DNA from 3 places in the Streptomyces cinnamoneus genome. Region 2 is predicted to be linked to each of the others. Evidence: riboswitches for the same ligand, from Rfam matches in the RefSeq annotation. Region 2 holds a riboswitch; each other region holds the start of a gene.
What was found. Region 2 has a riboswitch for cobalamin ahead of metE (5-methyltetrahydropteroyltriglutamate--homocysteine S-methyltransferase). Riboswitches for the same ligand answer to the same signal wherever they lie in the genome.

Region 1 (7,375 bases), 1.4 Mb from region 2:
CCTGCGCCGGAGCCTGGCGAAGTACACCTCGCTCTACACGGCCCTCGCCGAGGTGTACGGCATCCACCTCGCCGAGGCGGAGGAGACCATCGAGACGTCCCTGGCCACGCCCCGCGAGGCGGGCCTGCTGGGCACGGACGTGGGCCTGCCCATGCTCATGCTCTCCCGCCACTCGCTGGACGCGGAGGGCAAGCCGGTGGAGTGGGTCAGGTCGGTGTACCGGGGCGACCGGTACAAGTTCGTGGCCCGGCTGCGCCGCCCGGCCGAGTGACCCCCGGCCGAGTGACCCCTGGCCGGGCGGCGCCCCGGGGGGGGCGTCCCGTGGGTGTCGCGTAGGGGTCCGGTGCACGACTTGGCCCTGGAGCCCGGACCGCCGGAAGCGACCACGTACGGTGGCGGGATGAGCCACGCCGTCGATGCCGTCGATGCCGCCGCGATCGCCCTCAATGAGCGCTCCTGGACCCCTTCGGACTACGAGCTGACCCTCGCCCGGGACTTCCTGACCCGTCGCGACGGACTGCCGCCCCGCCTCCTGCCGGGCATGCCCGCCTGCCCCAGCCCCCAGGGCTGGGTGACCCAGCACGTGCTGTGGCTGGAGGACGTGTCCCACCTCGCGGACGGGCTGCTGGCGGCCTGGCGCGACTGGCTGGCGGACGGCCCCATGGTGGCGCTCCTGGCCGCGTACGCGAACCTGGCCCGCTCGGCCGTCCCCCTCGCCGCGCAGCTCGCCCAGGACTGGGCCGCCGAGTGGCAGGCACCGCCCTCGGCGCAGGAGACCTCGTGGTGGGAGGACTGGCGGCTGCCGGCCGAACAGCGACGGCAGATAGACGCCTTGACGGATCGTCTGATCATGGCGGGGGCCGTGGTGGTGATGGCCGTGAACCGCGGGGAGACGGGTCGCTGAGCGCCGCGCGCGGTACGGGCCGGACGGCGGCGGGCGACACCGCCGCCCCCGGCCCCGCGGCGTTGTCATACCGATATGCGGATAGGGGGTGACGTCCGGAGGCTCCCTCCCCTAGATTTCCTGCGCATTACGCAAGTGATCGCGCAGGGACGGAGTCACCGCATGTCGGAACCACCCGAGCAACCACCCGCGGACGGCCGCAAACCGGTCGTGCCCGTTCCGCTGTTCGTCGCGGGCGTATGCCTCGCGATCCCCTTCGTGGCGATGCTGTGGGTCGGCTCCTATGCCCGGGTCACCCCGTCCTTTATAGGAATCCCCTTCTTCTACTGGTACCAGATGCTGTGGGTCGTCATATCGACCCTGCTCACGGTCATCGCCTACGTGCTCGTACGACGTCATGAGCGGACGCGCGGAAGGGGTGCGGGCCGATGAAGGACGGCGTCAACGGCGTGGCACTCGCCGTGTTCATCTTCTTCTTCCTCGCGGTCACCGTCATGGGCTTCATGGCCGCGAAATGGCGGCGGGCCGAGAACGCGGAAAACCTCGACGAATGGGGCCTCGGCGGCCGTTCGTTCGGTACCTGGGTCACCTGGTTCCTGCTGGGCGGCGACCTCTATACCGCGTATACGTTCGTAGCCGTACCGGCCGCCATTTACGCGGGCGGCGCGGCCGGGTTCTTCGCGGTGCCGTACACGATCCTGTGCTATCCGCTGGTCTTCACCTTCCTCCCCCGCCTGTGGTCGGTCGCCCACCGGCACGGATACGTCACCTCCTCGGACTTCGTCCGGGGCCGGTTCGGCTCGAAGGGCCTCTCGCTCGCCCTGGCCCTGACCGGCATCCTCGCGACGATGCCGTACATCGCGCTGCAACTGGTGGGCATCCAGGCGGTGCTCGACGTCATGGGCGTCGGCGGCGGGGCGGACGCGAACTGGTTCGTCAAGGACCTTCCCCTGCTCATCGCCTTCGGCGTGCTCGCGGCGTACACCTACTCGTCCGGCCTGCGCGCACCGGCGCTGATCGCGTTCGTCAAGGACGCCCTGATCTACATCGTCATCGTGGTGGCGATCATCTACATCCCCATCAAACTGGGCGGATTCGACGACATCTTCGCGAAGGCGGGCGAGGCCTTCTCCGCAAAGAACCCGGCCACCGGCAAGCCGCGCGGCTCCCTCGTCCCCGGACCCGACGCCCAGTGGGCGTACGCCACGCTGGCCATGGGCTCCGCGATGGCCCTCTTCCTCTACCCCCACTCGGTGACGGCCGTCCTCTCCAGCAGGAGCCGCAACGTCATCCGCCGCAACACCACCATCCTCCCCCTCTACTCGCTCATGCTGGGCCTGCTGGCGATGCTGGGCTTCATGGCCATCGCGGCCGGGGTGAAGGTGAAGAACGGCCAGCTGGCGATCCCCCAGCTGTTCGAGGACATGTTCCCCGACTGGTTCACCGGCGTGGCCTTCGCGGCGATAGGCATCGGCGCGCTCGTCCCGGCGGCGATCATGTCGATCGCGGCGGCGAACCTCTTCACCCGCAACATCTACAAGGACTTCCTCAAGCCGGACGCGACGCCGGCGCACGAGGCGAAGGTGTCCAAGCTGGCCTCCCTGCTGGTGAAGGTGGGCGCGCTGGTCTTCGTCCTCACGATGGACAAAACAGTGGCCATCAATTTCCAGCTGCTGGGTGGCATCTGGATCCTCCAGACCGTCCCGGCCCTGGTGGGCGGGCTCTTCACGCGCTGGTTCCACCGCTGGGCGCTGCTGGCGGGCTGGGCGGCCGGCATGGCGTACGGGACCTGGCGGGCGTACGACACGCCGAGCGCGACCCAGGACCACTTCGGCAACACGAACCTGATCCCGCTGATCGGTGAGAAGGGATACATCGGTCTGACCGCCTTCGTCCTGAACGTCCTCGTGGTCGTCGTCCTCACCTTCGTCCTGAAGGCGGTGGGCGCCCCGGACGGCGTGGACCAGACGAAGCCGTCGGACTACACCGCCGACGCGGGCGACCCGGGCGTGGAGCGGGAGCTGCCCCCGGCGACGGCGGGGGTGCCGGGAGGCCACTGAGGCTTCCGCCTCCTCCACCCGAGCAGCCGCGGCCGACCGCGCCGCCCGGACCGGTTCCACCGGCCGGGCGGCGCGGTCGTTCGTCGTTCCCCCCACCCCCGCGCCGGGCCCGACGGGCGCCGACCGGGGCAACCTCCCCGGCACCCGGCCGGGGCCGGCCGAAGCACCCCCCGAAGGCCCCCAGCCACCCCTCTGGCGCCCTCGCCGCACCCTTCCCGTCACCCGGCACACCGGGGCCCCCGCGCGTCCTCCCACGCCCCGTGACGGCTCTCCCGGAACACCCCAACACCCCACCCCGCTACCACATTCCGCAACCACTTCATGACGGCCCGACACAACATGTGGGGGTGCCTCCGAGGCCCAGCACTAGATGTATGCTCGTGCTCGCTGTCGTCGCAGGGGAATCCGGTGGAAATCCGGAACTGTCCCGCAACGGTGTATGTGTGCGCATATACCAGGCGCACCTGAAGTCCGAGGACCTGCCGCCAGCGCGCCCACCACCGAGCCTGCCCTTGGCTCGGCTATGGGCGTTGAATTCGTCCGGGCCTCGAGGGGTGGGCCGGCGGACGCCTACGAGCCACGCCCTGGCACACGCCAGCGATGCGTGCCCGTAGGCGACCGTCGTGCGCTCCCAGACGCGGCCCACCCAGCCGAGCGAGGGAGAGCCCCACCGTGACCATCGCGCCCGCGGATCTAGAGTCAGGTCCCGTCTCAGCGAACGCGGAAGCGACCGGCGGCCCCGGGACCGCGCTGCTGCGGACCCTGACCGATCTCACCGCCGACCTTCCGGCCACCGACCCGGGCAAGGTCGCCGCCGCCGCGCTGCGCGGCCGGCACCCCGGTTCGGACGAGGCCGAGCTGCGGTCCCTCGCGACCGAGGCCGCGGCCGGGCTGATCGCCGAGGAGCCCGAGTACTCCCGGCTCGCCGCGCGGCTGCTCACCCGGGCCATCGCCGACGAGGCGGCCGGCCAGGGCGCGACCTCCTTCTCCGCCTCCGTCGAGGTCGGGCACCGCGAGGGCCTGATCGCCGACGAGACGGCCGCCTTCGTGCGGACGCACGCCGCCCGGCTGGACGCCCTCGTGGACGCCGCCCTCGCCGACGGCGCCGACGACCGCTTCGGCTACTTCGGCCTGCGCACCCTGCACAGCCGCTACCTGCTGCGCCACCCCATCCACCGCGACGTGATCGAGACCCCGCAGCACTTCCTGCTGCGCGTGGCCTGCGGTCTGGCCGAGAACCACTCGGAGCAGGCCCTGGACGACGTCGCGGAGCTGTACCGGCTGACCAGCACGCTGTCGTACCTGCCCTCCTCCCCCACGCTCTTCAACTCCGGCACCCGCCACCCGCAGATGTCGTCCTGCTACCTGCTGGACTCGCCGCTGGACGAGCTGGACTCGATCTACGACCGCTACCACCAGGTGGCGCGGCTGTCGAAGCACGCGGGCGGCATCGGCCTGTCCTACTCCCGCATCCGCTCCCGCGGCTCGCTCATCCGCGGCACCAACGGCCACTCCAACGGCATCGTGCCGTTCCTGCGGACGCTCGACGCCTCCGTCGCGGCCGTCAACCAGGGCGGCCGCCGCAAGGGCGCGGCCTGCGTCTACCTGGAGACCTGGCACGCGGACATCGAGGAGTTCCTGGAGCTCCGCGACAACACCGGTGAGGAGGCCCGCCGCACCCACAACCTCAACATCGCGCACTGGATCCCGGACGAGTTCATGCGCCGCGTCGAGGCGGACGCGGACTGGTCGCTGTTCTCCCCCGCGGACACCCCGGACCTGGTCGACCTCTACGGCGACGAGTTCGACGCCGCGTACCGCGCCTACGAGGCCGCGGGCAAGGCCGTCAAGCAGATCCCGGCCCGGGTGCTCTACGCCCGCATGATGCGCACCCTCGCGCAGACCGGCAACGGCTGGATGACGTTCAAGGACGCCGCCAACCGCACCGCCAACCAGACGGCCGAGAAGGGCAAGGTCGTCCACTCCTCGAACCTCTGCACCGAGATCCTCGAGGTCACCGACGACGGCGAGACCGCCGTCTGCAACCTCGGCTCGGTCAACCTCGCCGCCCACTTGGGCACCGACGGCGAGATGGACTGGGAGAAGCTCGACCGCACGGTCCGCACGGCCGTCACGTTCCTCGACCGCGTCGTGGACATCAACTTCTACCCGACCGAGCAGGCCGGCAACTCCAACAGCCGCTGGCGCCCGGTGGGCCTGGGCCTGATGGGTCTGCAGGACGTCTTCTTCCGCCTGCGCCTGCCCTTCGACTCCGCCGAGGCGAAGGAGCTGTCGACCCGGATCTCCGAGCGGATCATGCTCGCGGCGTACGAGGCGTCCGCCGACCTCGCCGAGCGGCACGGCCCGCACCCGGCCTGGTCCGCCACCCGCACCGCGCGCGGCGTGCTGCACCCCGACCACTACCCGAACGCCGTCCCCGGCTGGGCGGACCGCTGGGAGGCGCTGCGCGCGCGCATCGGCGAGGTCGGCATGCGCAACTCGCTGCTGCTGGCGATCGCCCCGACGGCGACCATCGCCTCCATCGCGGGCGTCTACGAGTGCATCGAGCCGCAGGTCTCCAACCTCTTCAAGCGCGAGACGCTCTCGGGTGAGTTCCTCCAGGTCAACACCTACCTGGTGGAGGACCTGAAGAAGCTCGGCGTGTGGGACCGCACGACCCGTGACGCCATGACCGACGCCAACGGCTCGATCCAGGACATGAAGTGGATCCCGCAGGAGGTGCGCGACCTGTACCGCACCGCCTGGGAGATCCCGCAGCGCTTCCTGATCGACATGGCCGCGGCCCGCACCCCGTACCTGGACCAGAGCCAGTCGCTGAACCTCTTCATGGCCTCGCCCACCATCGGCAAGCTCAGCTCGATGTACGCGTACGCCTGGAAGCAGGGCATCAAGACGACGTACTACCTGCGCTCGCGTCCGGCCACCCGGATCGCCCGCGCGGCGTCCGGCGGTGCCGCCGCCCCCGCCACCATCCCCGTGCAGCAGGCCGCGCCCGACGCGGACGCCATCGCCTGCTCCCTTGAGAACCCCGAGTCCTGCGAGGCCTGCCAGTAATGAGCTCCACCGAACAGAAGAACCTGCTGGACCCGGGCTTCGAACTGACCCTGCGTCCCATGCGGTACCCGGACTTCTACGACCGCTACCGCGACGCGATCAAGAACACCTGGACCGTCGAGGAGGTCGACCTCCACTCGGACGTCGCCGACCTCGCCAAGCTCTCCCCGGGTGAGCAGCACATGATCGGCCGCCTCGTCGCGTTCTTCGCGACCGGCGACTCGATCGTGGCCAACAACCTCGTGCTGACGCTGTACAAGCACATCAACTCCCCCGAGGCGCGCCTCTACCTGTCGCGGCAGCTGTTCGAGGAGGCCGTGCACGTCCAGTTCTATCTGACGCTGCTCGACACCTACCTGCCCGACCCGGAGGAGCGCGCGGCGGCCTTCGACGCGGTGGAGAACATCCCCTCCATCCGCGACAAGGCGCAGTTCTGCTTCAAGTGGATCAACGAGGTCGAGAAGATCGACCGGCTGGAGACGAAGGCCGACCGCCGTCGCTTCCTGCTCAACCTGATCTGCTTCGCCGCCTGCATCGAGGGCCTGTTCTTCTACGGCGCCTTCGCCTACGTGTACTGGTTCCGCAGCCGCGGTCTGCTGCACGGCCTGGCGACCGGCACCAACTGGGTGTTCCGCGACGAGACCATGCACATGAACTTCGCGTTCGAGGTCGTGGACACCGTCCGCCAGGAGGAGCCCGAGCTCTTCGACGCCGAGCTCGAGCAGCAGGTCACGGACATGCTGAAGGAGGCCGTCGAGGCGGAGCTGCAGTTCGGCCGCGACCTGTGCGGCGAGGGCCTGCCGGGCATGAACACCGAGTCCATGCGCGAGTACCTCCAGTGCGTGGCCGACCAGCGTCTGCAGCGCCTGGGCTTCAAGCCGGTCTTCGGCTCGGAGAACCCGTTCTCCTTCATGGAGCTGCAGAACGTCCAGGAGCTGACCAACTTCTTCGAGCGCCGCGCCTCCGCGTACCAGGTGGCGGTCGAGGGCACGGTCGCCTTCGACGACGACTTCTGATCCCCCCGAAGAATGTGACCCTCGCGGGTTAAATCCCCGCCCACGCGGCATCGCGTGTCTCCCGTCCGGGAACCCAGTGAACCCGGACGAACGGAGACACGCGATGCCGCGTTTTATGATGATCGTCAAGGCGAGTGAGGAATCCGAGGCCGGCATGATGCCGACCAAGCAGATGATCGCCGACATGAGCCGGTACAACGAGGAGCTGGCCGGGGCGGGCGCGATGCTCGCCGGTGACGGGCTGCACCCCACCTCCAAGGGGGCGCGCGTGAGCTATTCCGGGGGCACCCCGGTCGTCACGGAAGGGCCCTTCGGGAACA
Region 2 (7,375 bases):
CCTCGCCGGCCTGGACGGGCACGGACTCGCGCAGGACGGTGGTGGAGCCGTCGTCGCCCACCAGCTCGATGCGCAGGCTGCCGGCCTCGGTGATGACGGCGGACTTCTCGGTGGAACGGAAGTCGTCGACGCCCATGGTGGCGACGTTCGTCTTCGAGTCGGCCGTCCACGCGCCCATGCGGTGCGGGTGCGTCTTGGCGTAGTTCTTGACCGACGCGGGGGCGCGGCGGTCGGAGTTGCCCTCGCGCAGGACCGGGTTGACGGCGCTGCCCTTGATCTTGTCGTAGCGGGCGCGGACCTCGCGCTCCTCGTCGGTGCGGGGGTCGTCCGGGTAGTCCGGCAGCGCGTAGCCCTGCTTCTGCAGCTCGGCGACGGCGGCCTTCAGCTGCGGGATCGAGGCCGAGATGTTGGGCAGCTTGATGATGTTGGCGCCGGGCGTCTTGGCCAGCTCGCCGAGCTCGGCGAGGGCGTCGGCGATGCGCTGGCCCTCCTCGAGGTACTCGGGGAAGCTGGCGATGATCCGGCCGGCCAGGGAGATGTCGCGGGTCTCCACGGCGACACCGGCCGCCCCGGCGTACGCCTTGACGACGGGCAGGAACGAGTGGGTCGCCAGCGCCGGCGCCTCGTCGGTGTGCGTATAGATGATGGTCGAATCAGTCACCGGGTGCTCCGCTCCACGTCTCCACGTCTGCAACATTGCTCGACATCAAGATATCTCGTGATCGGCCGGTGTTCGACAGGGGCCCGCCCCGGCGGGGCCGACGGCCGGCCGGGACGGGATCCGGCGGGGTCAGGAGACGGCGGCGACCGGTTCGGGGCTGCGGGGCGCGGGGACGGCCGTCCCGGTGGCGCCCAGCACGGGGTCGGGGCCGGGCAGCCCCGCCTCGTGGGCCCGGACCCCGGCGCGTACGGCCCAGAAGTAGAAGCCCAGGGACGACAGGGCGACCAGCGCGGTGTCCACGCCGCCGGGGATCACGCCGTGACCGCCGAACTCCGTGCTGCCGAGTGCGGACAGCAGGGCCATCCACATCAGGAACGCCACCATCCACCAGGCGGGCGCGAACTGCCGGCGCAGGCTCTTCTCGCCCCGGCGGCGCAGCACCACCGCGGCGACGGGCACGGAGACCAGCGTCAGCAGGGCGACCTTGCCGGTGTTGGGCCACTTCGACCAGTAGAGGGCGCAGGCGGCGAAGGCGAAGGTCAGGGGGCAGAGCACGGTGGCGGCGGGGAGGCGGAACGGCCGGGGCAGGTCCGGCTTGGTCCGGCGGAAGACGCCGACGGCGATGGGGCCCATGAGGTAGGAGACGACCATGGCGGCGGAGACGACGCTGGCCAGCGCCTCCCAGCTGTGCCCGATGGTCAGGAGCAGCAGCACGGAGAAGCCCAGGTTGAGCCACATGGCGGGGCGGGCGACGCCGTAGCGGGGGTGCACCTCGGCGATCTTCTTGGGGAAGAAGCCGGTCTCGGCGAGGTTCTGCGCCAGGTAGGCGGCGGAGGCGACGTTGCCGATGTTGGCGCCGTTCGGCGAGATGAAGGCGCCGAACTGGAGCATGGTGACGACCCAGTGCAGCATCAGCAGCTTGGCGAGGTCGGCGAAGGGCGAGGCGAAATCGATGCCGTTCCAGCCGCCGGCCTCGGTGAGCCGCTCCGGCGGTACGGCGCCGAGGAAGGCGACCTGGAGGGCGAGGTAGATGAGCAGGCCCAGGGACAGCGCGCCGACGAGGGCGCGCGGGATGGCGCGGCCGGGGTCCTTGGCGGCGCCGCCGAGGTTGACGACGGCCTGGAAGCCGTTGAAGGCGAAGACGACGCCGGAGGCGGAGACCGCGGTGAGGACGGCGGACCAGCCGTTCGGGGCGAAGCCGCCGTGGTCGGTGAAGTTGCCGGTGTGGAAGCCGGAGGCGATGAGCGCGGCGACGGCGAGGACCGGGATGGCGAACTTGACGAGGGTCAGCAGGTTGTTCGCCCGCGCCAGCAGGGCGACGGACCAGTAGCAGGCCAGCCACAGGGCGCACGTCAGGAAGAGGGCCGTCGCCAGGCCGGTGCCGCTGAGGCTGCCGTCGGTGACCAGTCCGCGGGCCCAGCCGAAGTTCCAGGAGGACATGTACTGGGTGCCCGCGATGGCCTCGATCGGGATCAGGGAGGCCGTGGCGATCCAGACGGCCCATCCTGTGACGAAGCCGAGGACCGGCCCGTGCGAGAGGGAGCCGAAGCGGGCCATGGCGCCCGGCAGCGGGTAGGCGGCCCCGGCCTCGGCGTACGACATGGCGATCATGCCGATGAAGACGGCGCCGATCACCCAGGCGACCAGGGAGGCGGGGCCGGCGACCCGGGCCGCCTGGCCGGCTCCGAAGAGCCAGCCGGAGCCGAAGATGGAACCCAGCCCGATCATGATCAGGGCGAAGAGGCTGAGGCCCTTCCGGTTGGCCGCGCCGACATCCACGATGTGCTTTCCGTTCTGCCTGGGAACTGGCTGGAAGCGTCTGTGCGCCTCGTCGGTCGCCCGGCTGCCGAGCCGGGACCGCCGGCTCGCGGCGTCGCACGGCGACACCCGTCTGCCGGGCCGAACGAAAATCAACCCCCGGGCCGGAGCCCGCCCCGCGTACCGGCCTCGCGTCACGAACGCAAGAGCGACGCGGGACATACTACGTCAACCAGCGGAAACGGCTCCAATCGCCGCCGTGGGCACACCGGGCGGCACCGGCTGTCCCCGGACGGCAATTTGATCACGAACGCCGGCCCTTCTCCCACCGCGTGGGGGTGGGCCGGGGGTGCGGCCGGCCGGGCAGCCGGTGTGCCCGCCCGGCCGCACGGCCCTCAGGAGGTGGCGCCGGGCAGTTCCCCCCTCACCTCGCGGGCGGCCGCGACCAGGTTCTCCAGCGAGGCCCGCACCTCGGGCCAGGCGCGGGTCTTCAGGCCGCAGTCGGGGTTGACCCACAGCCGTTCGGCCGGGATGGCCTTCAGGCCGGTGCGCAGGAGGGACGCGGCCTCCCGCGCATCGGGGACGCGTGGCGAGTGGATGTCGTAGACGCCGGGCCCGACCTCGCGCGGGTATCCGGCGCCGGCGAGCTCGCCGGCCACCTGCATGTGGGAGCGGGCGGCCTCCAGGCTGACGACGTCGGCGTCGAGGTCGTCGATGGCGGTGAGGATGTCGCCGAACTCGGCGTAGCACATGTGGGTGTGGATCTGGGTGTCCGGCCGGACGCCCGCGGTGGCCAGGCGGAACGCCTCGGTGGCCCAGGCCAGGTAGGCCGGGCGGTCGGCCTCCCGCAGCGGCAGCGTCTCGCGCAGGGCGGGCTCGTCGACCTGGATCACCGCGGTGCCGGCCGCCTCCAGGTCGTCCACCTCGTCGCGCAGGGCGAGGGCGACCTGGCGGGCGGTGTCGGCGAGCGGCTGGTCGTCGCGGACGAAGGACCAGGCGAGCATGGTGACGGGCCCGGTGAGCATGCCTTTGACGGGGCGCCGCGTGAGCGACTGGGCGTAGCGCGTCCAGCGGAGCGTCATCGGCTCGGGGCGGGAGACGTCCCCGGCGAGGATCGGCGGGCGGACGTAGCGGGTGCCGTAGGACTGGACCCAGCCGTGCTGGGTGGCGAGGTAGCCGGTGAGCTGCTCGGCGAAGTACTGGACCATGTCGTTGCGTTCGGGCTCGCCGTGCACCAGGACGTCGATGCCGGCCTTTTCCTGGAAGGCCACGACCTCGCGGATCTCGGCCTCGACGCGCTGCTCGTACGCGGCCTCGTCGAGGCGTCCGGCGCGCAGGCCGGCCCGCGCGGCGCGCAGTTCGCCGGTCTGCGGGAAGGAGCCGATGGTCGTGGTGGGCAGCGGCGGCAGTCCCAGGTGGGCGCGCTGGGCGGCGGTGCGCTCTGGGTAGGGCTGCGAGCGGCGTGCGTCGGCGGCGGTGACGGCGGCGGCCCGGGCGCGGACGGCCGGGTCGCGGGTGAGGGCCGAGCCGGCCCGGGAGGCCAGGTCGGCGCGGTTGGCGGCGAGTTCCGCGGCGATGGTGTCGGTGCCCTGGGCCAGTCCCCTGGCGAGGGTCACGACCTCGGTCGTCTTCTGGCGGGCGAAGGCGAGCCAGCGGGCGACCTGCGGGTCCAGGTCCCGCTCGGCGGTGGCGTCCAGCGGGACGTGCAGCAGCGAGCAGGAGGCGGCCACGTCGACGCGGTCGGCGAGGCCGAGGAGGGTGCCCAGGATCGACAGGGACTGCTCGAAGTCGTCGATCCACACGTTGCGGCCGTCGACCACGCCCGCGACCAGGCGTTTGCCCGGGAGTCCGCCGACGGCCGCGAGGGCGGCCAGGTTGGCGGCGGCCGCGCGGGTGAAGTCGAGGGCGAGGCCGTCGACGGGGGCCTTGGCCAGGACCGGCAGGGCCTCACCGAGGCGGTCGAAGTAGGAGGCGACGAGCAGCTTGGGCCGGTCGGTGAGGCGGCCCAGGTCGCGGTAGGCGCGGGCGGCGGCGTTCAGCTCCGCCGGGGTGCGGTCCTGGACCAGGGCGGGCTCGTCGAGCTGCACCCACTCCGCGCCGGCGGCCCGCAGGTCGGCCAGCACCTCGGCGTACACCGGCAGCAGCCGGTCGAGGAGGGTCAGCGGCTCGAAGCCCTCGGCCACGCCGGGCGCGGGCTTGGCCAGCAGGAGGTAGGTGACCGGTCCGACGAGGACGGGCCGGGCGGCCAGGCCCAGCGCGAGGGCTTCCCCGAGCTCGCCGACCTGCTTGGCGGAGTCGGCGGTGAAGACGGTGTCGGGGCCGAGTTCGGGGACCAGGTAATGGTAGTTGGTGTCGAACCACTTGGTCATCTCCAGGGGCGCCACCTCCTGGGTGCCCCGCGCCATCGCGAAGTAGCCGTCCAGGGCGTCGGCTTCGACGGCGGCGCGGTGCCGGGCGGGGACCGCGCCGACCATCACGCTGGTGTCCAGGACGTGGTCGTAGTACGAGAAGTCGCCGGTGGGCACCTCGTGGACGCCGGCCCCGGCGAGCTGCCGCCAGGTGGCGCGGCGCAGCCCGGCGGCGGTATCCCGGAGGGCGGCGGCGGTGACGGTGCCCTTCCAGTACCCCTCGACGGCCTTCTTCAGTTCACGGCCCTGGCCCTGCCGGGGGTAGCCGTACACGGTGGCACGGGCTGCCGCGGCTGCGGTCGTGCTGGTCAAGGAACTCTCCTTCGCGAGCTTCGTGTCCAGGAACCCGGAGGCCTGGCGGGGGCGCGAAGGGACGACGGTCCGGACGGGTACGGCACGACGCCGCGCTTCCCGCCTGGTGCTGTACGCCGACCCGCCCTCGAGGTCACCGGGAGACCGCGCGCGACCGGGTCGCGCACGGACAGCGGGCAGGTCTTCGGACTCGCGGGCACGCCTGGCGCACGCCGGCTCTCGGCCGACGGGCAGGCACCTAATGGCCGTCGCTTCCCAGGCCTGGCGGCCCAGTGCTCATGACGGCGGTCGTTCCCGCTCACCGCTGCGGGGCAGTCCCGGATTCCCACCGGGTTCCCTCTTGCGACGCGCCTGCCTGGCGGGCAGGGCGAACCAGCTGCACCGGCCACCCTAGGCGCTCGACACCGGGGAGGGACAGGGCTGTTCGCATTCCGGTCACGCGGCGCGCCCGCGCCCCCTGACCCGCACCGGGACGTGCGCCGGGGCGCGGAACGGTCCCTCACCGTCCCGCGCCCCGCTCCCCTGCGAGCCCGGGCCCCCTCGGGCCCGGCGACGGGCGGGGCCCCTCAGCCCCGGCCGTACGGCTGGATTCCGCTGCCGCCGCCTGCGCGTGCGCCATGCTCCGTCTCCCGGTGTCGCGCGGCGATCGCCCGCCGGACGTCCGGCACCCTGCGAACGTCCGCTGACCCCGCGACCTCCGCCAACCCGGCGAAGGAAGAGGGCACTTCCAGCGGACGCGCGCGGCGCGCCGTGCCGCTTCGCGGTGCCCGCCGGGTGGTCCCCGGTCGCACGACGACTCTGGCAGTGGCACCGCGTGCCATCAACCTTGGCCTTCTGTCAACTGTTGTGAATCTTCCGCGGGCGGCCTGCCAAGGCTGCGAACGCCGCTTCCACGGGACAGGGGTGGGCAGGGGTGTACTTACTAGGACGTCCAACTATATGTTCGTCAGCAAGGTCCGCGGTGCGGGGAAGCCGGTGTGAGTCCGGCACGGTCCCGCCACTGTGACCGGGGAGTGTGCCGCCGGCGACACGCCACCGACGAGCGGGATGTCGGGACGGCGGGCGGCGCGCGACGACCCGGAAGTCAGGATACCGGCCGCGGGTTCTTCCGTGTTGACCCACGAGGATGGAGCAGACACGCATGGCACCGGTCCGTACCCACGACCCTGGTGATCCGGCGGAGCACGCGCGGACGCCCTCGCGTCCCTGAGCCCCGGCGGCTCTTCGGCCTCCGCGTCCCACGGCCCGCCCCGCGGCCGCACCCCGGTGCCGCCGCCCGGCCGGCCGTGCCCGTCCCCGCTTCTCCTCCGACGAGAGCAGGCTTCCATGGTCCGTGAACTCACCCATTTCATCGGCGGCAGGCGCCAGGCCGGAACGTCGGGGCTCTTCGCCGACGTCCACGACCCCAACACCGGTTCCGTGCAGGCCAGGGTCCCCCTGGCCGGGCGCGACGAGACCGCTGCCGCGATCGCCGACGCCGCGGAGGCGCAGGTGGCGTGGGGCGAGTGGAACCCGCAGCGCCGCGCCCGGGTGCTGCTGCGGTTCCTCCAGCTGGTGGAGGGCGAACGGGACGCGCTGGCCCGGATGCTGTCCTCCGAGCACGGCAAGACCGTCGCCGACGCGCACGGCGACCTCCAGCGGGGCCTGGAGGTCGTGGAGTTCGCCGCCGGCATCCCGCACCTGCTCAAGGGTGAGTTCACCGACAACGCCGGCACCGGCATCGACGTCCACTCCCTGCGCGCCCCCCTCGGCGTCACCGCGGGGATCACCCCGTTCAACTTCCCCGCGATGATCCCGCTGTGGAAGGCGGCGCCCGCGATCGCCTGCGGGAACTCCTTCGTCCTCAAGCCGTCCGAGCGCGACCCGTCCGTACCGCTGCGGCTCGCGGAGCTCTTCCTGGAGGCGGGCCTGCCGCCGGGCGTGCTCAACGTCGTCAACGGTGGCAAGGAGGCCGTCGACACCCTGCTGGAGGACCCCCGGGTCCAGGCCGTCGGCTTCGTCGGCTCCACCCAGATCGCGGCGCACGTCTACGCCACCGCCGCCGCCCACGGCAAGCGCGCCCAGTGCTTCGGCGGCGCCAAGAACCACATGATCGTAATGCCGGACGCCGACCTCGACCAGGCCGTGGACGCCCTGATCGGCGCCGGCTACGGCTCGGCGGGCGAACGCTGCATGGCCATCTCGGTGGCCGTGCCCGTCGGCGAGGAGACCGCCGACGCGCTGGTCACCCGGCTCA
Region 3 (7,375 bases), 4.4 Mb from region 2:
AGCTCCGGCAGGGTGTCGCCGGCGGTGGGGACGGGCGGCGGCGCGGGGGCGGCCGGCACGTTGCCGTAGGGGACCTCGCAGCGCTCGGCGCGGATCTCGGCGACGCGCTGGCGGAGCAGGTCGAGCAGCATCGCCACGGACACGGGACCGGCCGACAGGTGCATGACGGACAGCAGCTGGGGGGCGGCCTCGACGACCTCGGCGGCGATCGTGGCGTCGGTGCCGGCGGGCTCGGGGTGGGCGAGCGACCAGGCGTCGAAGAGCGCCACCCAGCCGCGCAGCACGGCGCTGTCGTCGCGGTCCCACGCCGTCAGGCGCCAGCCGGGCCGGGCGGTGCCGCCGTGGAGTTCGAGGAGCCCGGCGAGGCGGGCCCGGTCCCAGTCCGAGCGCACCTGGCCACCCGTCAGCCCGAGGGCGGCGGCGGCCCGTTCGGCCGTGCCCTCGCAGAGCCCGCCGGCGGCGCCCGGCCGCAGCGTGGCGCCGCGGCCGCACTCCTCGGCCGCCCAACGGGCCAGGCGGACCGCTCCGGCCAGTCCGGTTCTGGCCTGCCGGGCGAGTTCCGGCCGGGCCGGGGTGCCCGCGGGCGGGCGGGGCGCCGGGCGGGAGCCGCGGTTCGCCACGGCCGTGCGGGCGGCCGTGATCGGCTGTCGGGGGACGAGTCTGAGCCGGGAGTCGCGCGGAGTACGGGACGTCACAGGAGCAGTCTTGCCGTTCACGCTCCGAAAACCCAATCGGAATCAACTATCCGGCCGTCCACGACCAGTGACGGGAGGCTACGGGGCGGCCGCGCGCGACCCCGTGTGCACCGCGCGCCGGGTTTGCGGAACGTCACATGAGGGGGACGAGGAAGCGCCGCAGGGACTCCTCGTACCCCTGGGGGTCGACGTTCCAGGACGCCGCGTGGCCCGCGCCGCGCACCGTGCGCAGGGTGATCAGTTCCGGTCGCGCCGCGGCCAGTTCGCGGGAGCGGGACGGCGCCGCGAGGGCGTCGTCCGTGCCGTGCACGACGAGGGCGGGTACGGACAGCCGCCCGGGGTCGGCGGCCGCGAGCAGTGCGTCGGGGGCGAGGCCGGTCCTGCCCTCGGCTGCCCGCACGGCAAGCGGAATGAGCGGTGCCGGGACGCGGTGGGCGGCGAGGGCGCCCAGGGCGGCGGGCCAGTCCAGGAGCGGCGAGTCCAGGACGACGCCGGCGACGCGGTCGCTCTCGGGTGAGTCGAGGGCGGTCAGCAGGGCCATGGTGGCGCCGGTGGACCAGCCGTGCAGGACGACCCGGCGGGCGCCGTGGGCGACGGCGTAGCGGACGGCCGCGTCGAGATCCCGCCATTCCCTGGCGCCGAAGTGGCTGATTCCGTGCGCCGTCCGGGGTGCGCCGGCATCGCCGCGGTAGGCCGGGACGAGCACCGGGAGCCGCAGTCCGTGCAGGAACGGCATGAGGACCATGGAGTGCTCGCGGGTGGTCCCCATGCCGTGGGCGCTGATCACCCAGGTGTCGCGGGCGCCGGGCAGGAACCAGGCGGGCAGCCAGCCCAGTTCGCCGGGCACGTCGACGTCGGTGTGGTCCAGGCCGAGGGCGTCGCGGGGGGTGCCGGCGTGCACCTGCGGGGTGAGCCACACGTGGTCGCCCGGTGCCACGGTGCCGTGGTGCACCCGTTCCAGGCGCCGGACGACGCAGTGGTGGGGGTGGGACACGTCGGGCACGACCGGCCCGACGACGGCGCGCAGCCCGCGCCCGGCCAGCCCGTAGGTGCCCGGGCGCAGCGTGGCGGGGGTGCGGGTGAGGGTGACCGTGCCGGCGTCCGCGTCGTGCACCGCGATCCTGGGCTCGCCCGGCGGCGGGTGGCCGGGGGCGGGTTTGAGGGCGGCGTCGCCGGCGTACCGTCCGGCCGCCACCGCGACCGCGCCGGCACCGATCAGGGTGGCGGCCGCCGTGGCCGTCGCTCCGCGCAGTCCCATCCCCTCCAGTCTGGGCCCCGGGCGGGGGCGGCGTCCACCGGGCGGCGGACGGGTGCCGCCCGGGGCGGGGGCGGGGGTCAGCGCTGTCCGTAGCCGCGGTACTTCTCGGTCACCTCGGCGAGCCGCTGGGGGGTGAGGAGGGTTGGGGTGCGGCCGGGGACGGCGGACGCGGCGAGCCAGACCCGGCACATCCACTCCAGCTGGGCGGTGCGGTCGTAGGCCTGGTCCAGGGTGGTGCCGTAGGTGAGGGTGCCGTGGTTGCGCAGCAGGCAGCCGGTGCGGCCGTCGAGGGCCGCCAGCATGTGCGCGGCCAGCTCCTCGGAGCCGTAGAGGGCGTAGGGGGCGACGCGGACCGGCCCGCCCAGGGCGGCGGCCATGTAGTGGATCAGCGGCACCTCGTCGACCAGGGTGGACACGGCCGTGGCGTGGACGGCGTGGGTGTGCACGATCGCGGCGGCGTCGGTGGAGCGGTAGACGGCGAGGTGCATGGGCAGCTCGCTGGTGGGCACCAGCTCGCCGAGGACCTGGCGGCCGTCGAGGTCGACGCCGACCGCGTCGCCGGGCCCGAGGCGGTCGTAGGGCACGCCGCTGGGCGTGACGAGCACCACATCCCCCACCCGGGCGGAGACGTTGCCCGAGGTGCCGACGACGAGTCCTTCGGCAGTCGTGCGGCGGGCGCTGGCGACCAGCTCGGCCCAGGCGCCGCCCAGGTCGGCGGGGATGCCGGGGGGTATGGGCCCGCCCGCCCCGGTGCGGCCGCGCGCGGTCCTCGCGTCCTCTTCTGGAACCCTCATCGGCTTGCCCCTCCGGTCGGTGTCCGCCGCACCCCGACCCCGTTCACCTTCCGTTCACCCAGGGTCCCTACGGTCGCCGCGTACTGACCATCGAACTGATTGCCTGGGTGAATGGAAAACATCACGCTTCTCATCGGGATCGTGATCGTCACGGCCTTGGTGTTCGACTTTACGAACGGCTTCCACGACACGGCCAACGCCATGGCCACCACCATCTCCACCGGGGCGCTCAAGCCCAAGGCCGCGGTGGCGATGTCGGCGGTTCTCAACCTCGTCGGCGCGTTCCTCTCGGTGGAGGTCGCCAAGACGATCTCCGGCGGCATCATCGACGAGAGTGCCGGCATCCGACCAGAGGTGATCTTCGCCGGGCTCGTCGGCGCCATCGTCTGGAACCTGGTGACGTGGCTGGTGGGCCTGCCCTCCAGTTCCTCCCACGCCCTCTTCGGTGGTCTGATCGGCGCGACGATCGTCTCCGTCGGCTTCGACGCGGTCAACGCCGACAAGATCGTGATGAAGGTCCTCATCCCGGCCGTCGCCGCGCCCCTCGTGGCCGGCCTCGCCGCGACGGCCGCCACGCGCCTGACGTACCGCCTGACCAAGGGGCGGGACGAGCAGGAGACCGCCAAGGGCTACCGCGCCGGCCAGATCGCCTCGGCCGCCCTGGTCTCCCTCGCCCACGGCACCAACGACGCCCAGAAGACCATGGGCGTGATCACCCTCGCGCTGGTCGCCGGCGGCGTCGTGGCCCCGCACTCCGACCCGCCCCTGTGGGTCATCGTCTCCGCGGGCCTGGCCATCGCGCTCGGCACGTACCTGGGCGGCTGGCGCATCATCCAGACGCTCGGCAAGGGCCTCACCGACATCAGGCCGGCCCAGGGCTTCGCCGCCCAGACCGGTGCCGCCACGGTGATCCTCGCCTCCTCGCACATCGGCTTCGCGCTCTCCACCACCCAGGTCTGCTCCGGCTCGATCATGGGCGCCGGCCTCGGCCGCAAGGGCGGCGTGGTGCGCTGGTCGACCGCCGGCCGCATGGTCGCCGCCTGGGTCCTGACCCTGCCCGCCGCGGGCCTGGTCGCCGGTGGCGCGGCCCTCCTCGCCGACCAGGGCGACTGGGGCGTGGCCGCGGTCGCCGTCCTCGGCCTGGCCGTGTCCGGCGCGATCTGGGCGGCCTCCCGCCGCAAGCCGGTCTCCCACGACACGGTCAACGACCTCAACGTGCCGCAGGGCCTGCCCGCCGAGCCGGCCGGTGTCGTCACCGCCGCCCTCCAGGCCGTCGCCCCGCCGCCGGCCGGCCCCCTGTCCGCCGTCCCGGCCGCCCCCGCGGCCCAGACCGCAGCTCCCGCCGCCGCGACGGCGACGAGCTGAGGAACCGGAAACCAAGGAACCCCGCATGCACATCAACTGGGAAGCCCTCGGCCAGGTCTTCGGCGTCAGCCTCGTGGTCACCGTCGGTCTCGTGGGCGTCTTCACCCTCGGCATCATCGGTACGTCCCCCCGCAAGCCCCAGGAGCAGCCGGACGGCACCGTCGCCGCGGTCGCCGGCCCGGCCGCGCTCGTGCGCACCGGCGCGTACGCCTGCTACGCCCTGTGCGCGGCCGCCGTGGGCTACGGCATCTACCTCATCGTCGCCTGACGCGGGGACAGCCCCGCGCGTGAAGCGCCGGTCCGGCAGCCGCCGGGCCGGCGCTTCGTCGTTTCCGCGCGCCCCGTGGCCGGAGCCCGGTCACGGGGCGGTGGACCCACCGGCCCCACTGCCCCACGGCCGCCTCATCGCAGGTCAGGGTGAGTTGACGCCCGTTCCCGGGCCGTGGTGGACTTCCGGAGCCAAAACGGCGACAGCAGAGGAAGCCGGTGCGAGTCCGGCGCGGTCCCGCCACTGTCACCGGGGAGCGCACCCCCAAGCGATGGCCACGGCGTGAGCCGGAAGGCCGGGGGCGGCGTGGATCCGGGAGCCAGGAGACTCTGGTCGCCGTCACGTCGAGCCAGGGCGCGGACCCTGAGTGAGGACACAAGCCGGCCATGCCCTTCTGCGGTTTCGCCTGCGGCACCGCCCTCGGCTATCTCGCCGACCTCGTCTTCGGCGACCCCCGCCGCGGCCACCCGGTGGCCGCCTTCGGGCGCGCCGCGCACGCCGTCGAACAGCGCCTGTGGCGCGACCACCGCGGCCACGGCGCCCTGCACACCCTCGTCTGCGCGGGCGGCGCCGTGGCCGGCGCCGGACTGCTGGCCCGCGCCGTACGCGGCCGCCGCGCCCCCGGCGTCGCCCTGACCGCCGCCGCCACCTGGGCCGTGCTGGGCGGGACGTCGCTGGGCCGGGAGGCGCGGGCCATCGGCGGTGCGCTCGCCGCGGGCGACATCGAGGTCGCCCGGGAGCGGCTGCCGCACCTGTGCGGGCGCGACCCGCAGGCCCTGGACGGGCAGCAGATCGCCCGGGCCGTCGTGGAGTCCGTCGCCGAGAACACCTCCGACGCCGTCGTGGGCGCCCTGTTCTGGGGCGCGCTGGGCGGGGTGCCGGGGCTGGCGGGCTTCCGGGCGGTGAACACGCTGGACGCGATGGTGGGTCACAAGTCGCCCCGCCACCGCCGCTTCGGCTGGGCGTCCGCCCGGCTCGACGACGTCGTGGGCTGGCCCGGTGCCCGGCTCACCGCCGCCCTCACCGTGCTCGCGGGCCCCGACCCGCGCGGTGCCTGGCGGGTGGCCCGCCGTGACGCCTCCCGCCACCCCAGTCCCAACGCCGGCCCGGTCGAGGCCGCCTTCGCCGGCGCCCTGGGCGTGCGGCTCGGCGGCACGCTCGCCTACGCCGGGCGCGTCGAGCACCGGCCCGTGCTGGGCGCGGAGCTGCGTCCGGTCCGGGTGGCCGACATCGAGCGCGCGGTGCGGCTCTCGCGCCGGGTGTCGCTGCTGGCCGTGGGCACCGCCATCGGCGGCCGTGCGCTGGGCAGCCTTGTGAAGAGCGCCGCGGCGTCGGCCGCGAGGAGGAGGAACCGGTGACAGCTCCAAGGGGCGGGGGCCTGCTGGTGGCGGGGACCACCTCGGACGCGGGCAAGAGCGTGGTGACCGCCGGCATCTGCCGCTGGCTGGTCCGCAGGGGCGTCAAGGTCGCGCCGTTCAAGGCGCAGAACATGTCGCTCAACTCGTACGTGACGCGCGAGGGCGCGGAGATAGGGCGTGCCCAGGCGATGCAGGCCGCCGCCGCGCGCGTCGAGCCGAGCGCGCTGATGAACCCGGTGCTGCTCAAACCCGGCGGGGACCGGAGCAGCCAGGTCGTGCTGATGGGCAAGCCGGTGGGCGAGCTCAGCGCGCGCGGCTACCACGCGGGGCGCCAGGAGCAGCTGTTCGGGACGGTGACCGCGTGCCTTGAGGAGCTGCGGCGGACGCACGACGCGGTGATCTGCGAGGGCGCGGGCAGCCCGGCCGAGATCAACCTGCGGCGGAGCGACATCGTCAACATGGGCGTCGCCCGCGCGGGCCGGCTGCCCGTCGTCGTGGTCGGCGACATCGACCGGGGTGGCGTCTTCGCGTCCTTCTTCGGCACGACGGCCCTGCTCTCGCCCGAGGACCAGAAGCTGATAGCGGGCTACGTCGTCAACAAGTTCCGCGGCGACGTGACGCTGCTGGAGCCGGGGCTGGAGATGCTGCGCGGCCTGACCGGGCGGCCCACGCTGGGCGTGCTGCCGTTCGCCCACGGGCTCGGCATCGACGAGGAGGACGGCCTGCGGGTGTCGCTGCGCGGGGCGGTCCGCGAGTCGGTGGTCGCCCCGCCGTACGGCACCGACGTGCTGCGGGTCGCGGTGTGCGCCGTTCCGCTGATGTCGAACTTCACGGACGTGGACGCGCTGGCCGCGGAGCCGGGCGTGGTGGTGCGGTTCGTGGACCGGGCCGAGGAACTGGCCGACGCGGACCTGGTGGTGGTGCCGGGGACGCGCGGCACCGTGAAGGCCCTGGCGTGGCTGCGCGAGCGCGGCCTGGCGGACGCGCTGAAGCGGCGCGCCGCGGAGGGCCGCCCGGTGCTGGGCGTGTGCGGCGGCTTCCAGGTGCTGGGCGAGCGCATCGACGACGAGGTGGAGTCCCGGGCGGGCACGGTCGAGGGGCTGGGCCTGCTGCCGGTGCGGGTGCGGTTCGCGGTGGAGAAGACCCTGGCCCGGCCGGCCGGCAAGGCGCTGGGCGAGCACGTCGAGGGGTACGAGATCCACCACGGCGTCGCCGAGGTCCTGGACGGGGAACCGTTCTTGGACGGCTGCCGGGTGGGTGCGGTGTGGGGGACGCACTGGCACGGCTCGCTGGAGAGCGACGGCTTCCGGCGGGCGTTCCTGCGCGAGGTCGCACGGGCGGCGGGCCGGGCGTTCGTGCCGGCGCCCGACACGTCCTTCGCCGCGCTGCGCGAGGAACAGCTGGACCGGCTGGGCGATCTGATCGAGGAGCACGCGGACACGGACGCGCTGCTGCGGCTGATCGGGGACGGGGTCCCGGCGGGGCTGCCGTTCATCCCGCCGGGGGCGCCGTGATGAGCGGCCCACCATCCCCACGGAAGCGGGGAGCGGACAACACGCGGACCGTCGTCGCCTCGGCGGTGCCGGGGGTGCATCCCCACAGATGGGCGGCCGAGATCACCAGCATGCCGCGCCTTC

Region 1: linked by a shared signal. The riboswitch ahead of CYQ11_RS21195 (ribonucleoside-diphosphate reductase subunit alpha) and the one ahead of metE (5-methyltetrahydropteroyltriglutamate--homocysteine S-methyltransferase) in region 2 are both predicted to bind cobalamin.
Region 3: linked by a shared signal. The riboswitch ahead of CYQ11_RS06885 (cobalamin biosynthesis protein) and the one ahead of metE (5-methyltetrahydropteroyltriglutamate--homocysteine S-methyltransferase) in region 2 are both predicted to bind cobalamin.

What each region holds. Positions count from the first base shown of each region.
Region 1 is NZ_PKFQ01000001.1:4,703,200-4,710,574, reverse strand. Features, by position in the region: gene CYQ11_RS21215 (GntR family transcriptional regulator) at 1-271, shown strand, start outside; gene CYQ11_RS21210 (hypothetical protein) at 401-904, shown strand; gene CYQ11_RS21205 (DUF3311 domain-containing protein) at 1,067-1,336, shown strand; gene mctP (monocarboxylate uptake permease MctP) at 1,333-2,964, shown strand; cobalamin riboswitch at 3,335-3,465, shown strand; gene CYQ11_RS21195 (ribonucleoside-diphosphate reductase subunit alpha) at 3,637-6,039, shown strand; gene CYQ11_RS21190 (ribonucleotide-diphosphate reductase subunit beta) at 6,039-7,055, shown strand; gene CYQ11_RS21185 (YciI family protein) at 7,159-7,375, shown strand, end outside.
Region 2 is NZ_PKFQ01000001.1:6,063,037-6,070,411, reverse strand. Features, by position in the region: gene CYQ11_RS26670 (NADP-dependent isocitrate dehydrogenase) at 1-661, opposite strand, end outside; gene CYQ11_RS26665 (APC family permease) at 791-2,440, opposite strand; gene metE (5-methyltetrahydropteroyltriglutamate--homocysteine S-methyltransferase) at 2,815-5,139, opposite strand; cobalamin riboswitch at 5,309-5,518, opposite strand; cobalamin riboswitch at 6,082-6,254, shown strand; gene CYQ11_RS26655 (CoA-acylating methylmalonate-semialdehyde dehydrogenase) at 6,466-7,375, shown strand, end outside.
Region 3 is NZ_PKFQ01000001.1:1,672,157-1,679,531, forward strand. Features, by position in the region: gene CYQ11_RS06860 (hypothetical protein) at 1-695, opposite strand, end outside; gene CYQ11_RS06865 (alpha/beta hydrolase) at 829-1,953, opposite strand; gene CYQ11_RS06870 (class II aldolase/adducin family protein) at 2,031-2,747, opposite strand; gene CYQ11_RS06875 (inorganic phosphate transporter) at 2,859-4,112, shown strand; gene CYQ11_RS06880 (hypothetical protein) at 4,138-4,380, shown strand; cobalamin riboswitch at 4,590-4,709, shown strand; gene CYQ11_RS06885 (cobalamin biosynthesis protein) at 4,767-5,738, shown strand; gene CYQ11_RS06890 (cobyric acid synthase) at 5,735-7,252, shown strand.